2 regions of the Ensifer sp. 4252 genome follow, and region 2 is predicted to be linked to the other one. Evidence: predicted binding sites of a transcription regulator. Region 2 holds the regulator's gene; the other holds the start of a gene.
The links. Region 2 encodes HrcA, which represses chaperone genes, less so after heat shock. Its sites were predicted from a motif close to GTTAGCACTCNCNNNNNGNGAGTGCTAAC; they were not measured.
Positions count from the first base shown of each region.

Region 1: a site for HrcA is predicted at 1,594-1,622, ahead of groES (co-chaperone GroES). Genes of this name have one in related genera too.

Region 1 covers NZ_JBNDIU010000001.1:904,304-912,223, forward strand. The annotation lists gene ABIE33_RS04460 (bifunctional riboflavin kinase/FAD synthetase) at 1-327, opposite strand, end outside; gene ABIE33_RS04465 (TIGR01459 family HAD-type hydrolase) at 341-1,189, opposite strand; gene groES (co-chaperone GroES) at 1,681-1,977, shown strand; gene groL (chaperonin GroEL) at 2,040-3,677, shown strand; gene ABIE33_RS04480 (hypothetical protein) at 4,339-4,785, shown strand; gene ABIE33_RS04485 (bifunctional diguanylate cyclase/phosphodiesterase) at 4,953-7,745, opposite strand.
Region 2 covers NZ_JBNDIU010000001.1:1,338,488-1,346,407, forward strand. The annotation lists gene ABIE33_RS06475 (SDR family NAD(P)-dependent oxidoreductase) at 1-470, shown strand, start outside; gene ABIE33_RS06480 (D-arabinono-1,4-lactone oxidase) at 485-1,720, shown strand; gene grpE (nucleotide exchange factor GrpE) at 1,809-2,525, opposite strand; gene hrcA (heat-inducible transcriptional repressor HrcA) at 2,586-3,665, opposite strand; gene rph (ribonuclease PH) at 3,825-4,544, shown strand; gene ABIE33_RS06500 (VOC family protein) at 4,562-4,981, shown strand; gene rdgB (RdgB/HAM1 family non-canonical purine NTP pyrophosphatase) at 5,020-5,664, shown strand; gene hemW (radical SAM family heme chaperone HemW) at 5,782-6,963, shown strand; gene ABIE33_RS06515 (glutathione S-transferase family protein) at 7,017-7,631, opposite strand; gene ABIE33_RS06520 (DUF1801 domain-containing protein) at 7,743-7,920, opposite strand, start outside.

The sequences.
Region 1 (7,920 bases), 430 kb from region 2:
GAAATCGGACGCGGAAAGCTCGGAGAAGGTGCGGTCGAACGGGTATTCAATGACCGCACCAAACCCCATGCCTTCAAGGATACGGGCCTTCAGTGGCGCGGGCGTCAGCCGGAAGACCGGCGTGTCCGGTCGAAAGACGGTGCGCGGGTGCGGCTCGAAGGTCAGAACCAGAGCCGGTACGCCGCGCGCCGCGGCTTCTTCCAGCGCTCGCTCCAGCACCGATTGGTGGCCGCGGTGAACACCGTCGAAATTGCCAATGGCGACTACGCCGCCGCGCAGGCGCTCGGGCAGGGGGTCGCGGGTTTCGTTGCGATGAAAAACCGTCATCTCAGTCTTCCCGTCACGCGAGCCTGGGCATCCACCACTTCGGCGAGGCGCCTTCCTTCTTCAGGAAGGCTGTAAGCTTCGCTTCGTCGGTCCGGCTTTCGTTCATGTATTCCTGCGCATGAATACCGGCGCTTATGTAGAGCAGATCGAAACCGGCATCCTGGGCACCCTTGACGTCGGTCGGCATGCCGTCGCCGACAGCGATGACACGCGACAGATCGAGTGGACCGCGAACGGCCTTGGCTTCCGTCAGCGCTGCGCGGTAGATCGAGATATAGGGTTTTCCGGCGATGCGGGCTTCGCCGCCGAGCTCCTCATAGAGCTTGGCGATGGCGCCGGCGCAGGGGATCAGCCGGTGGCCGCGCTCGACCACCAGATCCGGGTTGGCGCAGATAAACGGAATCTTGCGCTTGGCAAGACCGGTCAGTGTCGCGCGGTAATGCTCCGGCGTTTCGGTTTCATCGTCATAGAAGCCGGCGCAGACGACGGTCTCTGCATCTTCCGACGAAACGATCTCGGTGCCGAGCCCTTCGAGCAACGGCAGATCGCGTTCGGCGCCGATGAAGAAGATCTTCTTGTCGGCTGCAGCGATCAAAGTGCGGGTCACATCGCCCGACGTGACGATGCGATCATAGGCTTCATCGGGAACGCCAAGCCCACGGATCTGTACCTTGACGCTCGGGCTCGGCCGGGGCGAATTGGTGATGAGGACAACCGTCAGGCCTGCGGCACGCGCTTCCGCCAGGGCCTCGCAGGCCGACGCAAACGCCTGAACGCCGTTGTGGAGAACCCCCCAGACGTCACAGAGCACGACGTCATAACGCCCTGAGATTTCCCGAAAACTGTTGATCCTTGCGGCCATGCGGGCTTCCTGCAAACTCGGTTTCCGGCTTGCATGGCAAGGAAGGCCCGAGAATACAAGCCTCGGCCCACGAAAAACGCCGCCATTCCCAAGGATTCGACGTTCGACCACGCTAGCACCGAGGCCGAGGCACACAAGGATCGGACATCGGAGGCGAACCACGTCGCAGTCGGTGGGCCACAGGCCCCAAGGCCCGCGATGCCAACCGGATCGGGCCACCAGACCAGGCAAAACCTTCGAGATCGGATTTGCCCAAATTCCGACCGCTTCATGCAATAGGCAGTCGAACGTCCCGACCCGGCCGCCGTTCGTTGCCTGTCATCAGCCGCAAATAACCATGTCGCCTGAAATTTTTTGAACGGCCAATCCTTGACTCGTCCCGGACCCAGCCTTATCTCGGCCTCGCTAGCACTCGACAAAAGGGAGTGCTAACACCCATCCATCGGGTCGACGAGCGATCCGTAGTGTCATTTGATCGAGGGATTAGACTAATGGCAAGCACCAATTTCCGCCCGCTGCACGACCGTGTTGTCGTCCGCCGCGTCGAGTCTGAGGAAAAGACCAAGGGCGGCATCATCATTCCGGACACCGCTAAGGAAAAGCCGCAGGAAGGCGAAATCGTCGCTGTTGGCTCGGGCGCCCGTGACGAAAGCGGCAAGGTTGTCGCTCTCGACGTCAAGGCTGGCGACCGCGTTCTGTTCGGCAAGTGGTCGGGCACCGAAGTCAAGATCAACGGCGAAGACCTTCTCATCATGAAGGAAGCCGACATCATGGGCATCATCGGCTGATCAGCCGTCGCCCCCACCTTTCCATGACAACCAATGGGCAATGAGCCCGGGAGTTTTCTCAAATGGCTGCAAAAGAAATCAAGTTCGGCCGCACCGCGCGCGAAAAGATGCTGCGTGGCGTCGATATCCTCGCTGACGCCGTAAAGGTCACGCTCGGCCCGAAGGGTCGTAACGTCATCATCGACAAGTCCTTCGGCGCTCCGCGCATCACCAAGGACGGCGTATCGGTCGCCAAGGAAATCGAACTCGAAGACAAGTTCGAAAATATGGGCGCCCAGATGGTCCGCGAAGTTGCTTCGAAGACCAACGACATCGCCGGCGACGGCACCACGACTGCAACCGTTCTGGCCCAGGCGATCGTTCGCGAAGGCGCCAAGGCTGTTGCTGCCGGCATGAACCCGATGGACCTGAAGCGCGGTATCGACCTCGCCGTCACCGAAGTCGTCAAGGATCTCCAGGCCAAGGCCAAGAAGATCAACACTTCGGAAGAAGTCGCACAGGTCGGCACGATCTCGGCCAACGGCGAGCGTCAGATCGGCCTCGACATCGCAGAAGCGATGCAGAAGGTCGGCAACGAAGGCGTCATCACGGTTGAAGAAGCCAAGACCGCCGAAACCGAACTCGAAGTCGTCGAAGGCATGCAGTTCGACCGTGGCTACCTCAGCCCCTACTTCGTCACCAACCCGGAAAAGATGGTCGCTGACCTCGACGACGTCTTCGTTCTCCTCCACGAGAAGAAGCTCTCGAACCTCCAGGCCATGCTCCCGGTTCTCGAAGCTGTCGTTCAGACCGGCAAGCCGCTCCTCATCATCGCTGAAGACGTCGAAGGCGAAGCTCTTGCGACCCTCGTCGTCAACAAGCTGCGTGGCGGCCTGAAGATCGCTGCCGTCAAGGCTCCGGGCTTCGGCGATCGCCGCAAGGCCATGCTCGAAGACATCGCCATCCTGACCGGTGGTACCGTGATCTCCGAAGACCTCGGCATCAAGCTCGAAAACGTCACGCTCGACATGCTCGGCCGTGCGAAGAAGGTTTCGATCTCCAAGGAAAACACCACGATCGTCGACGGTGCCGGCCAGAAGAGCGACATCGAAGGCCGCGTTTCCCAGATCAAGGCTCAGATCGAAGAAACCACTTCTGACTACGACCGCGAGAAGCTGCAGGAACGTCTTGCCAAGCTCGCTGGCGGCGTTGCCGTGATCCGCGTTGGCGGCTCGACGGAAGTTGAAGTGAAGGAAAAGAAGGACCGCATCGACGACGCGCTCAACGCGACGCGCGCTGCTGTTCAGGAAGGTATCGTACCGGGCGGCGGCGTTGCCCTGCTGCGTTCTTCCGTCAAGATCACCGTCAAGGGTGTTAACGACGACCAGGAAGCCGGCATCAACATCGTTCGTCGCGCTCTGCAGGCTCCGGCCCGCCAGATCGCTGAGAACGCTGGTGACGAAGCCTCCATCGTTGTCGGCAAGATCCTCGACAAGGACCAGGACAACTTCGGCTACAACGCTCAGACCGGCGAATACGGCGACATGATTGCCATGGGCATCATCGACCCGGTCAAGGTCGTTCGCACCGCCCTTCAGGACGCAGCTTCGGTTGCTGGCCTCCTCGTCACGACGGAAGCCATGATCGCCGAGCTGCCGAAGAAGGACGCTCCGGCAATGCCGGGCGGCATGGGCGGCATGGGCGGCATGGACATGATGTGATAGGGCGCTAGCCCAATCGCAGCATTGTCCATAAAGCTTCGCCCATGCACTAAGAGCGGTTCAGCGCGTCAAGCGCGCTGAACGGGCGGCATGGACATGATGTGATAGGGCGCTAGCCTTATCGCGGACCTGTTCAAGCAGATCCACGGTGATCCATTCGGATCGGAAAGGGCGACCCTCGGGTCGCCCTTTCTTGTTTTTGCGGCAATCCTGCGGTCGCATCTAACGTGCACGTCAAAGCTGTCCGCAGGAAAAATTACCCGGCAACTGCAACGGCACTAAAAAAGCGTTGAAGTCGAAAAAAAACGAACTATAACACCGCCCCAAGTGGACAGAGATTCACGAGAGACTGGATGGTGGGCCTAAAGCGAGCGAAAAATCGCTCAAACTCTTCATATTAACTGTGTGTCCAAGCTCTCTTTGAGAACATCACGCAAAGCATATAAGTATTTAATCGCAAATTAAGCCGGCCTTTCCTGCGAAATCGTTTCGCTTGGCGAGCTACGTCACAGTTTGGTGACCTTCCCGTACAGAAAGACGCAAACGACTTATCGTGCGTGTTCTTCCTCCTATGGGTCGATGGCTGGCGAGGGTTGTATATTGGGGATGGGCCTGCCTGGTCGGAAGACGACCTTCGCCAGGGGCCGTGCTGGGGTAGACCGTGTTTAAGATCACGAGAACAAATACAGTTCCCCTCGGTGTCCCGGGACAGATGCATTCCGGTCTCCCGCATCAGGAATTCCTGGAACAGTTCTGCGCGTCCGAGGGCTGGTCCGGCGATCTGTCTACGGGCTTGTTCCGATTGGGCGAGAAGGCTTCCGCGATCCACGGCCTCAACGAGAGCGAATGCGGTCTGCTCAACTTCGTGCGCTGCTACGACCCCGCCGATCGCAATCACGTACTGGAGCTTTTCGAGCAGGCGGCGACCACTTGCTCGTCCTTCTGCTTCTCGACGACGATCAGCCTTGAGTCCGGCCACAAGCAGCCGGTGTTCTGCATCGGCGAATCCTCGGGCCTCGAGGAGCGCTATTCAGGTACGATCCACGGCATCTTCTTCTTCCCGCGCTTCCTGGTCGAAGGCACAGGAAAGATGCTTCTGCGCCAATAGGCGCATTCCCGGCCTCAGAGCGCTTCCGGTTTAAACAAAGCCGCACAAGCGCTCTAGCTCTTTGTTTTTACACATTTTCCTGATTGAAAACCGCTTCGCACTTTTCCTGGAAATGCTCTCAATGATGTTTGGCCCTGCCCGCTATATCGCGCGGGCCGTGGCGACCTTCAGGCGGCGGCCACCTTGCCGGTAACAAGGGTCGATATCGGTGCCGGCCTGCCGAGCAGATAGCCCTGCGCTTCGTCACAGCCTTCCGCCTGAAGGATATCGAGCTGCTTCTGCGTCTCGACGCCTTCGGCCAGAACAGGAACGGAGAGGCTCTGGCCGAGAGCGAGAATAGCGCGGACGATCGCCTTTGCCTGCGGGCTTGCTTCCACTTCCGACATGAAGCTCTTGTCGAGCTTGATCTTATCGAACGGGAAGGACCGCAGCGTCTCGAGCGACGAATAGCCGGTGCCAAAGTCGTCGATTGCGATGGTGACTCCAAGCTCCTTGATCTGGCGAAGGGTCAGGAGCGCGCGCTCCTTGTCGTCGATGATCGTCGATTCCGTGATTTCGAGTTCCAGCCGCCTCGGGTCAAGCCCGGTTTCGGCGATGACCTCCTCGACCAGGCTGACGATATCGCCATTGGCAAGTTGCACGGGCGAAAGGTTGACGGCGATCTTGTGGGCGCTTTGCCAGCCCGCGGCTTCGCGGCAAGCCTCGCGCAGAACCCATTCGCCGATCGGCAGGATCGCGCCGCATTCTTCCGCAAGCGGAATGAACTCGTTCGGAGGCACGAGGCCACGCTCGGGATGATGCCAGCGCAAAAGCACCTCATAACCGATGACGTGGCCTGACATCACCGACTTCTGGACCTGGTAGTGTAGGGCCAGCTGCTTCTTCTCGATCGCATCCCACAGATCGTTGGCAAGGCTGCGGCGCTGGCGTGCAGCCTCATCCATCGACACTTCGTAGAAGCAGACGCTCTGGTTCAGCGCTGCCTTGGCGCGGTACATCGCAAGGTCGGCATTGTTGATCAGCGTGTCGGCCGTCTCGGCATCCTGCGGATAGATCGCGACACCCATGCTGCCGCCGGACTTCAACTCGAAGTCGCCGAAGCGCATTTCTTCATGCAGGCTCTTCTCGATGCGTCGGAGGAAATCGTTGAGTTCTGACAGTTCCTCGAAGCGCTTGACGGCCGCGAACTCGTCACCACCGAAGCGGGCCACGAATTCGCCCTCCTGCAGCAGCGACTTCATCCGCTGGGCAATCGTCACCAGCACGAAATCGCCGGCGGCATGGCCGTGCAGGTCGTTGACTTCCTTGAACTTGTTGAGGTCGAGGCCGATCACCGCGACCTTGCGCGAGAACCAGGCGGCCGCGTCGAGCTCTTCCTCCAGATAGCTGTTGAACTGCAACCGGTTCGGAAGGCCCGTCAGGCTGTCATGGCGGGCGAGAAACGAGATCTGCTCCTCGCTGTCGAGGCGCTCGGTGATGTCCTCGTAGGTGCTGACCCAGCCGCCGTCGGCAAGGGTGCGATGCTTGGTCAGGATCGAGCGCCCGTTCGGCAGCTTTTCGACGATGTCGCCACCGCCCTTGCCGACCATGTCGACGCGGTGCTTCTGATAGAGTTCTTCCGATTTCGCCCGGGCGATTGCCGGATCGGAATAGGTGCGGGCAAAAACCTCGTCGAGGATCTGGCGGAACGTCAGCCCCTTTCCGGCCAGCGTCTCCGAGAAACCGAAGATCTCGCGGCAGCGCCGGTTGGATAGCAGCAGGCGGTCGCCGCTGTCGAACAGGCAGATACCCTGCGACATGTTTTCGAGCGCGATGTCGAGATTCTTGCTCACTTCGGCGATGCGATCCGCATCGACCTTCTGCTTGGTGATGTCCTTGACGATCTTGATGAAGCCCGCATGGGTGCCATCCTCATGCAGGAACGGGTCAATCACCACATGCGCCCAGAAGCGCGTGCCATCCCTGCGGTAGCGCCAGCCTTCACACTCGAACTTGCCGTTGGCATAGGCTTCGTCGAGCGCCTGTTGCGGTATCCCTGCCCGCTGATCCTCGGGCGAATAGAAGCATGCGAAACTCTTGCCGACGATTTCGTCTGCAGTATAGCCCTTGTTGGCTTCGGCTCCGGCATTCCAGCTCGCGACATGGCCTTTCGCGTCGAGCATGTAGATGGCGTAGTCCTTGACGCTTTTCACGAAGCGGGCGAATTCGCGCTCGGACGCGGCAGCGGAAAGCTCCGCATGATGCGCAAAGCCCGCGGCAAGCAAGACCATGGTCAGCAGGAAGAAAGCGGTTCCGGCGATGACGAAAGCCAGAAAATGCGGCTGTATCATCCCCTCCGGCGACGGCAACAGCAAATCGGCCTCGATCGTCACCGCACCCATCGCCGTGAAGTGCAAGGCGACGATACCGAGCGTCATGAACAGTGTCGCCAGAATTTTCGCCTTCAGCTGCCGATCGACATGTGTGATGGCCCGCAGGGCGGCGATATCGAACAGCGAACCGGCGACGACGGAGGTGACGACCAGCGTCCAGTCCCAGCGGATGCGGCCTGGAACATCGAGCGCCGTCATGCCGAGAAAATGCATGCAGGCCACACCGAACCCAAGAACGATGCCGCCAGCGATCCAGGCGACAGGTCCCTGCGCATAGGTGGCAATCAGCAGTGCCATCGTCGTCAGAACGACTGCGACGCCGAGCGACAGGACCGTCAGATCGATCTGGTAGCCGAGCACGACGCCTGGGTCGTAGGCAAGCATGGCGATGAAGTGGGTCGCCCAGATGCCGAAGCCGCTGGCGATGCCGGCAGCCACAGCCCATATCGCCTTCGCCTTGCCTGCGGATGCACGTCCTCGCTGAAGCAAGGTCACCGCACCGTAGCTCGACAGGAAGCAGATGAGGGCGGCGAGCACGACCAGCTTTGGATCATGCTCGACCACGAGGCATGTAAGAACCTTAAACATCGCCAAACGCCTAAATGAAATTTCTGGTCCGGAAATGGAACTCCCACTTCCGGTTCATCGCTTCTGTTGGCGTCGTGCCGTTTAAGGAATGGTGAAAGTCAGCGCACAACGTCCGTTTCGAAACAGGACAATGCTTTCGTCCTTAACGAAGGCTGAAATGCCACCGCCTTGTAGT
Region 2 (7,920 bases):
TCCTCGAAACGGAAGAGGACGAGTGGGACCGGCTGATGGCGGTCAACGTGCGCAGCATGTTCCTGATGACCAAGGCGGTGCTTCCGGGCATGCTGGCCGCCGGCGGCGGCAGCATCGTCTGCACCTCATCAATCTCTGCCGTCGCGGCGACGCCGATGGAAGTGCTCTACGACACCACCAAAGGGGCGTGCCACATGTTCGCCCGCGCCATCGCCGTCGAATTCCGCGACCGCGGCATCCGCTGCAACGCCGTCTGCCCCGGCTTCATCGCCACCGATCACGGCAAGCGCGAACTGGTCGGCCTCAGCAAATGCGGCGTCGACGTATCGGAAGCGGCGATCGCCGCCCAGCAAGGGCGGATGTGCGACCCGAGAGAGGTGGCGAACGCCGCGCTGTTTCTCGCCAGCGACGAGGCGAGCTTCGTCAACGGCACGCACCTGTTCGTCGACAATTGCTTCACGGCGGTCTGAGAGAGGGGAAAGACATGCTTCAGGCAGGTGGCCACTGGCGCAACTGGGTCGGAAACCAATCATGCATCGTGCGCCAGCGCGGCGCGCCCGAGAGCGAGGCCGCGCTCGCCGAGATGGTCCGCGAGGCGACGTCGCAAGGGCTCAATGTGCGCTGCGCCGGCTCCGGCCATTCCTTCACGCCGGTGGCGCTGACCAGCGGGCTGCATCTGACGCTGTCGAGCATGCAGGGCGTCGTCAACATCGACCAGGCGCGCAAACGTGTCGCAGTGAAGGCCGGCACGACGATCAACCAGCTTGGCAAGGTGCTGAAGTCGAGTGGCCTCTCCCTGATCAACCAGGGCGACATTGACAGCCAGGCGCTGGCAGGGGCGCTGACCACCGGCACGCACGGCACGGGGGCTGCACTTGGCAACATGGCTTCGCAGATCGTCGGCATGCGGCTCGTGGAACCTGACGGCAGTATTCTCGTCGTCGACGAAACGACCCCAGACTTGCTAGAGGCAGCCCGCGTCTCGATCGGCATGCTCGGCGTCATCTCCGAGATCACGCTGCAGGCGATGGACAGCTACAACCTGCACGAAAAGCTCTGGCGCTGCACCTTCGACGAGATGATCGAGCAGCACGACGAATTCGCCGCCAAGCACCGCCACTTCGGCTTCTTCTGGTGCCCGGTTCCCGAAAGCCGGCACTGCTACTGCCTGCCGGATACCGCGTCCGTTTCGACGACGGACCAGACTTCCGATGTCTGCGAAATGAAGGTGATCGACATCACCGACCGGCCGCCGATGGAACAGGGGTTCGAGAAGATCGCCTATTCCTCCGAAATCTATCCGATCGAATATGTGCCGAACTTCCACGAACTCGAATATGCAGTGCCCGTCGCCCACGGCAAGGATGCGGTCAAGGCGGTGCGCAAGCTGATGCTGGAAAAGCATCCAACCTGCATCTACCCGATCGAGTATCGCTTCACGGCCGGCGACACCGGCTGGATCAGCCCCTTCTACGAACAGGATTCGATCACGCTTTCGGTCTCGGGCGAACCGGGCACGGACTATTGGGAGTATCTTCGGGATGTCGACACGATCCTGCGCCAGTACGGCTCGCGGCCGCATTGGGGCAAGCTGCATTTTCTCGGCGCCGAGGACGTGACCGCGCTCTATCCACGGTCCGGCGACTTCCGGGCGTTGCGGGCAAAGGTCGATCCGGAGGGACGCTTCCTCAACGATCACCTGCGGCAGTTGTTCGGCTGAGACCAGCTGCCGCAGGTGGGGCTGCTACAAAACAAAAACGCCGCGCATCCCGGTGGACGCGCGGCGTTTTAATGGATCAGACCGCAACTCAGGCCGCCGGGCTATCGCCTTCCGCAGCGACCGCCTTCGGGCCGCCCTTGGACACGCCGACCATGGCCGGGCGCAGGACGCGGTCGCCGATGGTGTAGCCGGCCTGAACGACCTGCAGCACCGTGTTGTTCGGCACGTCGGCATTCGGGATTTCGAACATGGCCTGGTGGAAGTTCGGGTCGAACTTCTGGCCTTCCGGTTCCAGCTTCTTCACGCCATGACGCTCCAGCGCCGACAGCATGGCGCGCTCGGTCATCTCGACGCCTTCGATCAAGGCAGTGAGACCCGCTTCGCCGGCTTCCTTCGCTTCGGCCGGGATGGCATCGAGCGCACGGCGAAGATTGTCGGAGACGGCCAGCATGTCGCGGGCAAAACCTGCAACCGAATAGGACTTGGCATCCTTGACGTCGCGCTCGGTGCGGCGGCGAAGGTTGTCCATCTCGGCGGCGAGCCTCAGATACTTGTCGCGCAGGTCGTTGTTCTCAGCCCTTGCAAGCTCCAGCGGATCGGGCTCGGCAACCGGCGCCGCTTCCACAGCCTCGGGCGTCGCGTTGTCTGCCTCGTCGGTCGCGGCAGCTTCGTGTCCGTGCTTGTTTGTTTCGTCGGTCATGACGTTCTCCGGTGTATCGTCTGTCTTGTCTTTCGCATCCCGGCGCCCGCGCGCAACGATGGCCGCATGGCGTAAAAATGCCCAGTGACTGGATTTGATGCCGATATCGAGGTTTAGGGCCGAAAAATCAAGGGTTCAATGCAGCCTGTGGCCAAAAGCGCCGGATCAACGCGAAAGCCGCGACATCAACTGCGCGGTGTAATCGACCATCGGCACGATGCGCGAATAGTTGAGCCGCGTCGGACCGATGACACCGACGGCGCCGACGATCCGATCTTCACTGTCGCGATAGGGCGCAACGATCAGTGACGAACCGGACAATGAAAACAACTTGTTCTCCGAACCGATGAAGATCCGGACACCGGGGCCGCTCTCTGCGAGATCGAGCAGCTCGATCAGGCTGTCCTTCTTTTCCAGGTCGTCGAAGAGCATGCGCAGGCGGTCGATATCCTCGGTTCCCTCTAGACCCTCGAGCAGGTTTGCACGGCCGCGAACGATCAGCCGCGCCGGCTTTTCATCGCCCTCATTGCCGGACCAGATCGCCAGCCCGCGCTCGACCAGATCCTGGGACAGGGCATCGAGTTCACCTCGAACGGTCTGCTTGACCGTCTCAAGCTGCGAGCGCACCTCGCCGATCGTCTGGCCGGCGAGATGGGCGTTCAGGAAATTCGCCGCTTCCGTCAGTTGCGAGCTCGTCACGCCGGCGGGAAGCTCGATGATGCGGTTTTCGACCTGATCATGCTCACCGACCAGCACGGCGAGCGCCTTGGCGGGCGCCAGCCGGATGAACTCGACATGCTTGAGCACGGGATCGTTCTTGGCCGTGATGACGAGGCCGGCGCCGCGTGACATGCCCGACAGCATCTGGCTCGCCTCTGCCAGCAGCGTATCGACCGGCTGGGCATGATCGCTGCGCCGCACGTGCCGATCGATCGAGGCACGATCCTCGGGAGAGAGGTTGCCGACCTGCATGAAGGCATCGACGAAGAAGCGCAGGCCCGTCTGCGTCGGCAGGCGGCCGGCACTGATATGTGGCGAATAGATCAGCCCCAGATCTTCGAGGTCGCTCATCACATTGCGCACGGAGGCCGGCGACAACGACATCGGCAGCAACCGCGAGAGGTTGCGCGAACCAAGGGGCTCGCCGCTATCCAGATAGGTTTCGACGATGCGACGGAAAATCTCACCGGAACGCTCGTCAAGCGCCGCCGCGATATCGGTCACTCCGGGATTGCGCAGTACCATGTCGCTCCAAGTTCGCAGGCCAATCCTGCCGCCGGAAATATAGTGATCCCGGCGCACGATAGCAAAAGGGAAAAATCGCCCTGATCCCCGGCTATCCACCGGTTCCCTTTGGCTGCGCCATGCTCTAGAAGGCTCACCAGATACGATAGGAGTTTGATGATGCGGCCATCCGGCAGAAAAATCGACCAAATGCGCAAGGTTTCGTTCGAGCGCAATTTCTCCAAGCACGCAGAGGGCTCCTGTCTGGTGCGGTTCGGCGATACGCACGTGCTGTGCACCGCCAGCCTTGAGGAAAAGGTTCCGGCCTGGCTGCGCAACGGCGGCAAGGGTTGGGTGACGGCCGAGTATGGCATGCTGCCGCGCGCCACCGGCGAGCGCATGCGCCGCGAAGCCTCGAGCGGCAAGCAGAGCGGCCGCACGCAGGAGATCCAGCGCCTGATAGGCCGGTCGCTGCGCGCCGTCGTCGACCTGCCCGCACTCGGCGAACGCCAGATCTCAATCGACTGCGACGTCATCCAGGCTGATGGCGGCACGCGCACAGCCTCGATCACCGGCGCCTGGGTGGCGCTGCACGACTGCCTGAAATGGATGGAAGCCCGCAACATGGTGAAGGTCGAGAAGGTCCTGAAGGACCATGTCGCCGCCATTTCCTGTGGTATCTTCGCCAACCAGTCGATCATCGACCTCGACTATCTCGAGGATTCCGCCGCCGAGACCGATGCGAATTTCGTCATGACCGGAACCGGCGGCATCGTCGAGATCCAGGGCACGGCCGAAGGCAAGCCCTTCAGCGAAGAGGAATTCGCAAGCCTGCTCGGACTTGCAAAAACCGGCATTGCCGAGCTCGTCGGGCTGCAGAAGCAGGCGATCGCCGGCTGACGAGAAGGACGGAAACGATGGCCCCGGCGCTGGAAGGCATTCTCGAGACTGCACTTTACGTGGACGATCTCGACGCAGCCGAGGCCTTCTACGGAGGCGTTCTCGGCCTTGAACGGATCGGACGTGTCGGTAACCGGCACGTCTTCTTTCGGTGCGGCCAGAGCGTTCTGTTGATCTTCAATCCGGCCGAGACGATCAAACCGTCACCGCCGGACGCACGGTACCCGGTGCCGCCACACGGCACGGATAGCGGCGGCCATATGTGTTTCCGCCTTGCGAGCGACACGCTCGATGCCTGGAAGGCCAAGCTCGAGGCCGCCGGCATCGCGATCGAAGCGGAAATACGCTGGACGAACGGTGTCCGCTCCTTCTATTTCCGCGACCCGGCCGGAAACAGCCTGGAATGTGCTGAAGCCGCCCTCTGGGACCTTGAATAACCAACACCGGCGGTCCGCCGCTCACTAGACGAGACACCATGCGCAAACTGGACAACAAGACGCTCATCGTCGCCAGCCACAATGCCGGCAAGATCCGCGAGATCCGCGACCTGATCGGCCCGCTCGGCTTCGAGGCGAAGTCGGCAGCCGACCTCAACTTCGTCGAGCCGGATGAAACCGGCACCACCTTCGAAGAGAACGCGACGATCAAGGCGCTTGCCTCGGCCAGGGCCTCGGGCCTGCCGGCGCTCTCTGACGATTCCGGCCTGGCGATCGACGCGCTTGACGGTGCGCCTGGCGTCTACACCGCCAACTGGGCCGAGCGCGAAGACGGCAGCCGCGATTTCGCCATGGCGATGCAGAAGGTCGAGGACGCGCTCAAGGACAAGGGCGCAAGCGCGCCTGAAAAGCGCACCGCCCGTTTCGTCTCCGTGCTCTGCCTCGCTTGGCCGGACGGCCATGTCGAGCTTTTCCGCGGCGAGGTCGAGGGTCATGTCGTGTGGCCGCCGCGCGGCGACCAAGGTTTTGGTTATGATCCGGTCTTTCAGCCGAAGGGTTACGACACCACATTCGGCGAAATGAGTGCAGACGAGAAACACGGGTGGAAGCCGGGCGACGACCAAGCCCTGTCGCACCGTGCCCGCGCCTTCAAGATCTTCGCGGAAACCTGCCTTGGAGCGTGACGCGGAAATGTGCATGCGCTTTTCCGCACCGTCCCCGCTCCAATTTGTTAGAACCGGTCATGACCTTGGATCGATCGGCCCAACGTCATCAAGATCGACCGCATGAGAGACGCAACAATGCAGACGGCCACGCTATCGGCGATCGGTGACGGCATGGATCCCGGTTTCGGGATCTATGTGCACTGGCCGTTCTGCGCGGCCAAATGCCCCTACTGCGACTTCAACAGCCATGTGCGCCACCAGCCGGTCGACCAGCCGCGCTTCGTCGCCGCCTTCCTCAAGGAAATGGCAGACGCGCGCGAGCTTTCCGGCCCGCGCACGGTCACCAGCATCTTCATGGGCGGCGGCACGCCGTCGCTGATGGATCCGGCAACCGTCGACGCGATCCTCTCGGGCATCGCCCGCGAATGGCATGTGCCCGATGGCATCGAGATCACCATGGAGGCCAACCCTTCGAGCGTCGAGGCGACGCGTTTCCACGGCTACCGCGCCGCCGGCGTCAACCGCGTCTCGCTCGGCGTGCAGGCGCTGAACGATCGCGACCTCAAATTTCTCGGCCGACTGCACAATGTCGAGGACGCGCTGAAGGCGATCCGGCTGGCGCGCGACATCTTTCCGCGCATGTCCTTCGATCTGATCTATGCCCGGCCGAACCAGACCGTCGAGGAATGGGAGCGCGAGCTCAAGGAGGCCGTCTCCTATGCCGTCGACCACCTGTCGCTCTACCAGCTGACGATCGAGGAAGGTACGCCCTTCTTCGGCCTGCACAAGGCTGGCAAGCTGATCGTTCCGGACGGTGAACAATCGGCAGTCCTCTACGAGGCGACCCAGGACATCACGGCGTCGATCGGCATGCCCGCCTACGAGGTTTCCAATCATGCCCGCCCAGGTGCCGAAAGCCGGCACAACCTCACCTACTGGCGCTATGGTGACTATGCCGGCATCGGCCCGGGTGCCCATGGCCGCCTCAGCGTCGGCGGCGCCAAGGTGGCAACGGCCACCGAACGCAAGCCGGAGGAATGGCTGCGGCTGGTAGAAACCTACGGCCACGGCATGGTCGAGCGCGAAGTGCTCGATCTGGAGGCCCAGTCGGACGAATTGCTGCTGATGGGCCTGCGGCTGAAGGAAGGCGTCGATCTCGCCCGCTGGCAGACGCTCTCCGGCCGCGATCCCGATCCAGACCGCGAACAGTTCCTGATCGACCACGGCTTTATCGAGCGGCTCGGCAACTCGCGCCTGCGCTGCACGCCCGCCGGCATGCTGATCCTCGACGCCGTCGTCGCCGACCTCGCCTGCTAGAGCCTTTGCAGGCGGGCGGATGCCCCAGCTTGCATCGGCCCAACGGGCCACCATTAATCGCCCGTCTCGCCGGAAAGCGGCGTCGCCCGCATCGACGGGCGCTCCTCGAAGGCATCGAACCAGTCGGTGAGCTTCCTGCGACCACGGAACGACGGCAGGTGGCGGAAGGCCATCCAGGACAAAGTGGTGGCGAGAGCGATGTGGCCGATATCGAGCGGCGCGTCGGCATCGAGCGTCTGCTCCACCCAGTCATAGGTCTGCTCGACCTTTTCAGTGTAGCCGTCGGCCAAGGCCGGATAGCGCAGACCTTCCGGGCGGCGCTCCGTTTCCCAGCGCAGCCCGATCCCCGCCTGCGCCAATCCTTGCGCGACCGCCTGCAATCTCAAGGCGCACCAGCGTGCCTCGCCGCTTTCGGGGATCAGCCTGCGGCCGCCATGCAACGTATCGAAATAGGCGCAGATGACGTCGGAATCGAAGATCGCCTCACCGTCGGGGCGCAAGAGCACCGGCACCTTGCCGAGCGGATTTTCAGCATGAACCTGGTCATTGCGAAGCGTCGGGCTGGTCTCGTGGTGGATCACCTGCAATCGCTCGGCGATGCCGACCTCGTGGGCGAAGACGAGCGCCTTGCGGGCGAAGGGGGAATGGGTCTGATAGTAGAGGATCATCGTGCCTCGCAGTTGTTGGAAGGAAATTATCCGGTCCCGCGAAGATGTATTGCATCGGCAAAGAGAAAGGCGCTCTGTTTCAGAGCGCCCTTTGCAAGTTTGTTTCGTCGTTCAAGATTTGAACGGGTCGCCCTTTTCGACATTGAGGGCGATGCCCCTGGCCACCAGCCGCGCCACTTGAGCCTGCTCGACCTCGCCCAACGCCTTCACCTTGATATAGGCCATGTCGCCCTTACCGCCGCCCTTGGCCAGACGCGGGTCGAGATCGAGCATGTCGGCGCCGCGCCAG